Regions from separate parts of the Bacillus sp. MT94 genome, predicted to be linked through region 4. Evidence: predicted binding sites of a transcription regulator. Region 4 holds the regulator's gene; each other region holds the start of a gene.
The links. Region 4 encodes Rex, which represses fermentation and respiration genes when NADH is low (regulators of the CRP and FNR family bind a similar motif). Its sites were predicted from a motif close to TTGTGAAATATTTCACAA; they were not measured.
Positions count from the first base shown of each region.

Region 1: a site for Rex is predicted at 1,295-1,312, ahead of hcp (hydroxylamine reductase). Genes of this name have one in related genera too.
Region 2: a site for Rex is predicted at 927-944, ahead of nirB (NADPH-nitrite reductase large subunit). Genes of this name have one in related genera too.
Region 3: a site for Rex is predicted at 1,203-1,220, ahead of AC1Q51_RS15710 (L-lactate dehydrogenase). Genes of this name have one in related genera too.

Region 1 covers NZ_JBXAEZ010000009.1:188,143-190,354, reverse strand. The annotation lists gene hcp (hydroxylamine reductase) at 1-1,231, opposite strand, end outside; gene bla2 (BcII family subclass B1 metallo-beta-lactamase) at 1,933-2,212, opposite strand, start outside.
Region 2 covers NZ_JBXAEZ010000001.1:379,545-381,756, reverse strand. The annotation lists gene ric (iron-sulfur cluster repair di-iron protein) at 104-811, shown strand; gene nirB (NADPH-nitrite reductase large subunit) at 1,020-2,212, shown strand, end outside.
Region 3 covers NZ_JBXAEZ010000004.1:93,179-95,390, reverse strand. The annotation lists gene AC1Q51_RS15725 (CPBP family intramembrane glutamic endopeptidase) at 1-475, shown strand, start outside; gene AC1Q51_RS15720 (hypothetical protein) at 619-804, shown strand; gene AC1Q51_RS15715 (spore coat protein) at 818-1,069, shown strand; gene AC1Q51_RS15710 (L-lactate dehydrogenase) at 1,312-2,212, shown strand, end outside.
Region 4 covers NZ_JBXAEZ010000015.1:4,594-6,805, forward strand. The annotation lists gene AC1Q51_RS27575 (ABC-F family ATP-binding cassette domain-containing protein) at 1-693, opposite strand, end outside; gene AC1Q51_RS27580 (redox-sensing transcriptional repressor Rex) at 880-1,509, shown strand; gene AC1Q51_RS27585 (YdiK family protein) at 1,539-1,730, opposite strand; gene AC1Q51_RS27590 (CPBP family intramembrane glutamic endopeptidase) at 1,727-2,212, opposite strand, start outside.

The sequences.
Region 1 (2,212 bases), on a different contig from region 4:
ATGTTTCTTGTAATACATCAAGCACGCCAGGTGAAATAAATTCAGGAGCCTTTGGACCGATGCGAATATCTTGAATCCCAAGACTAAATAGCCCTAGTAAAATGGCAACTGCTTTTTGTTCAAACCATGATAGTACAATACTTACTGGCAATTCATTCACTTCACATTGAAAAGCATCAGCTAAAGCAGCCGCTATTTTCACTGTAGAAATTGAATTATTGCACTGTCCTAAATCAATGTAACGCGGAATTTCTGTACCAGGTACAACACCGTAATCCACATCATTAAAGCGGAATTTCCCGCAAGAAGTTGTTAAAATAACCGTTTCTGGCGGAAGTGACGTTGCTAATTCACGATAATATTCTCCGCCTTTTCCCGGTGCATCACAACCGGCGATAACAAAGAAACGCTTTATTTTCCCCTCTTTTACTGCATCAATAATTTCTGGAGCTAATGATAATACTGTATTATGATGAAACCCTGTCACTAACTGTTCATCCGACTCCATATGTACTTCTGGAAGTTCTAGTGCTTTTTGAATCAATGGTATAAAATCATCATTTTCAATTTTTTGTACACCTTCTAAACCTGCAATATCATATGAAAAGAATCGATCAGAGTATGATCCTTTAATTGGCATAACACAGTTCGTTGTCGCTAATATGGCACCAGTAAATTTTTCAAAAAGGCGTCTTTGATCATACCATGCCTTGCCGATGTTTCCTTTTAAATGTTTATATTTTTTCAGCTGCGGATATCCGTGTGCTGGTAGCATTTCAGAATGTGTATAAATATTAATGTCTTTTCCTTCTGTTTGCTTTAATAGTTCTTCTAGTGCAAATAAATTATGGCCCGTAACTACAATTGCTTTACCTTCTACACGATTTTGTGTAATTTGTACAGGCTCTGGCACACCAAAATGATTCGTATGTGCCTCATCCAATAACTCCATCACCCGTAAAGCTGATTTCCCGACTTTCATAGCCATATCAATATGCTCTTGTTCGTTAAAGTTAGAATTTGTTAATGTCATATATAAAGCTTCTTGTGTTGTAGCATCTACAAATGCATCCGTATACCCTAGCTGAGCAGCATGTGTGCGATAAGCTGCAATTCCTTTTAGCCCAAACACAATCGTATCTTGTAAACTCGCAATCGTTTCATTCTTGCCACAAACACCCATTACTTTACATCCGCCTGTTGGCGTTTGTTCACATTGATAACAAAACATATCATCCCACCCTCTCCCAATCATTCATTACATCTTAAGCATAATACCCATTGAAAAAAAGTGATGTGATATCAATCACAATAATATATAAAGATTTGTGACAGTTCATATTGTTGACATAATACTTTTATTGACATCCAAAAAATATACATTAGTGTGCACACATCTTTCGATACTTTTAAATAGCTAAATAATTAATTTGGAGAAATATATACAACGAAAAAAATTTTTTGAATCCCTTATACAAATAATTGCAATTCATCTCATATGAAAATAGCGTATTTTTTATTTTAAGGAACTATCATTTTTTTATTAAAGCCTTCATTGTAAACCTCTTTATTTACAATACATTTACACTATCTTAACATTACTTACATTATTTATATGATATATTTATATAGAAGCTACTTAAGAAATTTCATATACATTTTATCTTTATGATCTCTAATCTAATCAATAAAAAGATCATGTTATATTTTTATAACAGGGGTGAATTACGATGACTGAAACTTTAAAAACACTTATAATGCTTGATGCTACTTACGTTGTTATTGCAATTATGACAGTACTAGTATTTGTATACTTGGAATTAAAATCTCAGTAATATATGCTGACGTAATCGACAGATTCAGCATTTAAATATAGTTAGAAGAAAGAGAGGAGAAAATTATTTCTCCTCTCTTTTGTATTTCTACAATTTCTTATTTTAATAAATCTAATGTATGTAAAAGTAATCCCTTGTCTCCTACTTCTCCATGACCAGGTACTACCGAATTTATATTTCCATATCGCTTCAGCACATTCTCAATCGATGTAGACCATTCATTTACATACGCATCCGCAACATTTCCTAAATCTTTAGCTTCCGCAGATTTTACTAAACAGCCTCCAGCTAAAATTTGATATTGTGGCAACCAAACAACAATATTATCTTCTGTATGTCCTTTCCCTGGATAGAACGTTTCTACTTTTGTATTGCCA
Region 2 (2,212 bases), on a different contig from region 4:
CTCAAAAACGACACAGAATAAGTGATTTCAATCACTACATAGATGTTAGTTTATCGCTATTCTTAATTTAGTTATTACATTCAAACTTTATGGAGGCGTTCATATGAAACATGCATTTACTGAAACTTCTATTGTCGGTGAGATCGTTACACAATTTCCGAAAGCTAGCGATCTTTTTAAATCATATAGAATAGACTTTTGTTGTGGTGGTAATAAACCACTTATTGATGCAATTCATGAAAGAAATTTATCAGCAACAGAAGTACTTACAGAATTAAATACACTTTATAATAATACGAAACGATTAAATGAATCTGAAATTGATTGGAAAAATGCTTCTTATCGTGAATTGATTGATTATGTTATAAATAAGCATCATCGCTATTTAAATGAAGAATTACCACAATTAAGTCCGTATGTGACGAAAGTATTACGCGTCCACGGAGCAAGTCAGCCTCACTTAGCTCAAATTCATAAGCTATTTCACGAATTAAAGATGGAATTAGAACAACATTTAATTAAAGAAGAAACAGAAGATTTCCCATTAATTTTAGAATTTGAACAAAATCCAATTGAAGAAAACTATGTGAAATTACTTAAAGTAGTAGATGAGTTGGAAAATGAACATAACCACGCAGGCAACATTATTAAAGAGCTTCGTAAAGTTACAAATGACTTTACTCCTCCAGAAGGAGCTTGCGGTACTTATCGACTTGTTTACCAACGTCTTGAAGCATTAGAGTCTGACTTAGTTGAACACATTCATTTAGAAAATAATATTTTATTTCCACGTGCCATTACGAGAGCATAAATAAATTGCAGGACATGAGTATACATACTTATGTCCTGTTTTTTCATTTGGTAAAAAATATACACATCCCTCTCGAATAAATCCGAATTTTAACAATTTGTGAATCATTATAAAAATGTGACAAATATCACATCCCCCCTTTTTTGAATTTTCTATAATAGAAATATAATCCTTTGTTCAACATTTCACAGAAAAAGGGGAAACGAAAATGAAAAAACGTTTAGTTATGATCGGAAATGGTATGGCTGGCATACGCTGTATAGAAGAAATATTAAAACATAATAGTGATTCATATGAGATTACTATTTTGGGAGATGAACCGCATCCAAACTACAACCGTATTATGCTCTCTCACGTTTTACAAGGCAAAACAAATATGCAAGATATCATTATGAATGAATATAGTTGGTACGAAGAGAATGAGATAACTTTATATACAAACGAAAGAGTTCAAAGTATTAACCGAGAAGCAAAAATCATTATCACAGAAAAAAATCGTACTCTTACATATGACAAACTCATTATCGCAACAGGTTCTAGTGCTTTTATTTTACCTGTTGAAGGTTCTACTCTTCCTGGTGTAACAGGATTTCGAACAATTGAAGATACACAATTTATGATAGACACCGCTAAAGAAAAGAAAAAGGGCGTTGTTATTGGTGGTGGGTTACTTGGTTTAGAAGCCGCAAGAGGTCTTATTGACTTAGGGATGGACGTACATGTTGTTCATTTAATGCCAAACTTAATGGAGCAGCAACTAGATACGAAAGCAGCTTCTCTATTACGCAAAGATTTGGAAGCGCAAGGCATGAAATTTCTAATGGAAAAGAAAACTGTAAAAATTCTTGGTACAGACCATGTTGAGGGCATTCAATTTGAAGATGGTGAAGTTGTAGATTGTGATTTAGTCGTAATGGCTGTCGGAATACGCCCAAATACGCAAATAGCAAAAGATGCTGGTTTAATTGTAAATCGCGGTATTGTAGTCAATGACTATATGCTAACAAATGATGAGTCCATTTATGCAGTTGGAGAATGTGCAGAGCATGACGGTATCGCATATGGACTTGTTGCTCCTCTTTATGAACAAGGTGCGATATTAGCAAAACATATAACAAATTTACAAACTGATGGATATTCGGGCAGTATCGTCGGTACGCAATTAAAAGTTGCTGGTTGTGATTTATTCTCTGCTGGTCAAATTTATGAAGATGATCAAACGAAAGCAATATCCATCTTTGATGAATGTAAACGTTCCTATAAAAAAGTATTAATTCGTGATAATAAAGTCGTCGGTATCGTTTTATATGGTGACACAGCTGACGGTACACGCCTCTTTAGCATGTTAAAGAAAGAAGAAGATATACAAGAATATACACCAGCTTCCATTCTTCACAAAGC
Region 3 (2,212 bases), on a different contig from region 4:
GCTTCATTTTATTAAGAACATATGGGATGTATCTATTTTAAAAAATGGGAAAACCTACTTGTATTTATTAATAGGTTTTATCATCATTGCATTAACTCAGTATGTAATGTTAGAGTTGTTTAGCTTTGAAAGTGCAGAGCAGCAACGAGATCAATTAGGGAGCTTAGGACTTCAAAATAGTCTACAAAGTATTATATATGTGTTAAGTGTTGCTATAATTACACCAATTAAAGAAGAAATTTTATATAGAGGTATTTTGTATCGATTTTTTGAAAAGAAATATAGTTTTCTAGTTGGTATCATTATTTCTTCCTTTATCTTTGGGATTCTTCATGGTGGTTTTCCGGTTACGGCAATGATTATGGGGATTGTATTTGCTATGTTATATAAGAAAACACAATCTATTTTACCTAGCATCATTTTACATATTGTATGGAACCTACTTGTGAGTATAAGTATGATTGTTTCTTTATAAAATTGAATGAATATTTAGCATAAAAGATGAATGGCCTAGCTATTCATCTTTTATTTTGTTTATATGTGCGAAAAGTTGATGAATACAATCCAAAAAGAACCAAATACTAATGATGAATGAACAAAGAAAGGCGGGTATGTTATATGCAAAACTTAACAGAGCTTGAAGTAGAAAACTTACGTCATTTAATTGGTGGACACGCAACAATTATTAACAAGTTGGAGCAGTATGCACAGACGTGTACAGATCCACAACTGAAACAAATGCTACAAAAAGATGCGCAAGATGCACGAAATACGAAACAGCAATTAATGACTTTCCTAGGATAGGAGGAAGAGAAAGATGAATGAAAAAGATATGGTAAATGATTATTTAGCAGGATTGAATGCAAGTTTAACAAGCTATGCAAATTATATTGCTCAGTCTGATAATGAACAGTTACATCAAACGTTAATTCAAATTCGTAATCAAGACGAGGCGCGCCAACGTAATATGTATGAGTACGCAAAGCAAAAGAGTTATTACAAACCGGCAGCACCTGCTAATCCAATGATTGTACAGCAATTAAAAAGTCAATTAAGTGCGGAACAATAGTGAAAAGAAAACGAGCGAATTTATTCGCTCGTTTTCTTTTTGTATATGTCAATAAATACATAATAAATATTTTTCCAGTTGTAACAAATATGACGAAAATGGAATATAACAATTCACAAAAAGGACAAAAACTTTGTTCAATATTTCACAAAGTATCCATGGTTTCTATCGTGAGAACCTCTATAATTAGGAGTGTAAAGAGCAAAAGAAATAGATTATATGATCAATTAGGAGAGATTGCTATGAAAAGACATACAAGAAAAATTGCAATTATCGGTACTGGATTAGTTGGATCAAGTTGTGCGTATTCTATTGTGAATCAAGGTATTTGCGAAGAGCTATTATTAATTGATATAAATCATGAACGTGCAGTTGGGGAAGCAATGGATTTATCACATTGCATTAACTTTACAAATACAAGAACAAAAGTATATGCAGGAAACTATGAAGACTGCAAAGATATGGACATTGTCATTATTACAGCAGGACCAGCACCAAAACCAGGGCAAAGTCGCTTAGATACTTTAGGAGCGAGTGCGAAGATTATGGAAAGTGTTGTTGGTGGCGTAATGGAAAGTGGATTTGATGGTATTTTCTTACTTGCATCGAACCCAGTTGATATTATTACATATCAAGTTTGGAAATTATCTGGATTACCTAGAAATCGCGTAATCGGTACTGGTACATCACTAGATTCTTCTCGCTTAAGAACAATTTTATCTGAAATGCTACATGTAGACCCTCGTAGTATTCATGGGTATTCATTAGGAGAACATGGTGATTCTCAAATGGTTGCTTGGTCTCATGTAACTGTTGGTGGAAAGCCAATTCTGCAAATTTTAGAAGAACAAAAAGAACGATTTGGAGAAATAGATTTAGATGAAATTGTTGAGAAAACTGCAAAAGCTGGCTGGGAAATTTATAAACGTAAAGGAACTACTTATTACGGAATCGGAAACTCTCTAGCGTATATTGCGAGTTCAATCTTTAACGATGATCACCGTGTCATTGCTGTATCAGCCATTTTAGATGGTGAGTACGGTGAATACGATATTTGTACAGGAGTACCAGCTATTATTACTAGAGACGGTATAAGAGAAGTTGTAGAACTCAATTTAACAGAGGATGAAGAATCTCGATTCG
Region 4 (2,212 bases):
TGTAACAAGTTTGTCTAAGAAATAACGGTCATGTGAAACGATTAATATTGCGCCAGGATAACCTTGTAAATATTGCTCAAGCCATGTTAATGTTTCGATGTCTAAATGGTTTGTAGGCTCGTCCAAAATAAGTAAGTCTGGTTTTGTTAATAATAATTTTCCGAGAGCTAATCTTGTTTTTTGCCCACCGCTTAAAGTAGAAATCGTCGTCTGGTGCGTTTCAACTGGGAAGCCAAGGCCGCTTAAAATGGAGCGAATATCCGCTTCATATTGATATCCACCTTGATCTTTATAATTGAGTTGCAATTGGTCATAATCAGCTAACAATCTTTCATATATAGCTTCGTTTGAAAAGTTTTCTTCTTTTCCCATTTCTTGCTCAAGCCTTCGAAGTTTTGTCTCCATTTGCTGTAAGTGGGTAAAGACGGTTAGCATTTCATCCCAAATTGTTAAAGACGTTTCTAGGCCGGTATTTTGAGCTAAATACCCGATTGAGACATCTTTCGGTTTTATAATTTCGCCACCATCATGTGATAACTCACCAGCGATAATTTTTAATAATGTAGATTTTCCAGCTCCATTCCTTCCGACTAATGCGATACGATCTTTTGTTTGTACTTCCAATTTTATGTTTGCAAGAATTGTTTCTGCACCGTATAATTTCGAAAGTCCATTTACTTGTAATAAAATCAATGTTTTCACCTCAAATAATTTCTTAACTTTGCCATGTTTATATTTCTCAATCATACTAAAAATAGTGTATAGTTTAAAATAAGAGAGAATACTTCTTCTCTTTATTATACAAGGAATTTAATGAGTGCTAAACTTCTGTATTTGATTAAAGTATATGAATAAAGATAGGAAGAGAGGAGAGGTCATATGGATCAGCAAAAGATTCCACAAGCCACTGCTAAAAGATTGCCTCTATACTATCGATTTATCCAAAACTTATCTCTTTCTGGTAAGCAGCGTGTTTCATCGGCCGAATTGAGTGAAGCGGTAAAAGTAGATTCCGCAACAATACGAAGAGATTTTTCGTATTTTGGAGCGTTAGGGAAAAAGGGATATGGATATAACGTAAATTATTTATTATCATTTTTCCGCGAAACACTTGATCAAGATGATATAACGCGTGTAGCACTTATTGGAGTAGGTAATTTAGGGACCGCTTTCTTACATTATAATTTCACGAAAAACAATAATACAAAAATTGAAATGGCATTTGATGTTAGTGAAGAGAAAGTTGGAACAGAAATCGGGGGCATTCCTGTATACCATTTAGATGAATTAGAAGAGAGATTATCAAATGATATACAAGTGGCAATATTAACAGTACCGGCTACAGTAGCACAAGCTGTAGCAGATAGATTAGCTGAAACGAGCGTGCATGGTATTTTGAATTTCACACCAGCACGATTAAACGTATCAGAGAATATTAGAATTCATCATATTGATTTAGCTGTAGAGTTACAAACATTAGTTTACTTTTTGAAAAACTATCCACAATAAAACGCAGAGGAAGCGACCTCTGCGTTTTATTATTGTTTCTTCTTTGTGAATTTAACTAATATAAGGCGAAGTGCCAAATTAAAATCAATTGTTGCCATAACTGCAAATAGTATTGTCCACACATTCCAGATTGTATCTGTCACGTTCGTAATGGCGAAGCGTGTAAAGATACATCCAAGAAGGAAGTATAGTGCAGCCATGAACAATGGTGAGTTTCTCATACAAAAAATCCTCCGATAAAGCCTTGCATTTTTTCAGCTTCTTTAATCATTTCTTGAATTTGCTCATTGCTCATAAAAATTTGCCCAATAGCGACTAATGTATTCATCGCAACATGAGCTGCAATCGGAACGATAATACGCTTCGTCTTCACATATAAGAAGGCGAATACGAGCCCCATAGCAGTGTATACCAATAAATGAGTAAAATCAAAATGAATTGCTGCGAATACAAGCGAACTAATGATAGCTGCAATAAAGAAGTTAAACTTCTTATAAAGTGTACCAAATAAAATTTTTCTAAATACGATTTCTTCCAAGATAGGTCCGATTATAGATACGACAATAAGGAACCAAGGTGTCGTTCTTGCAATTTCCATCAGTTTCATTGTATTTTCTGAACCTTGTTTAATTCCTAGCAGCTGCATCTCGATCATACCGGCAACTATTTGTGAAAAGAAAGCCAAGAAGAAGCCGATGAAAAT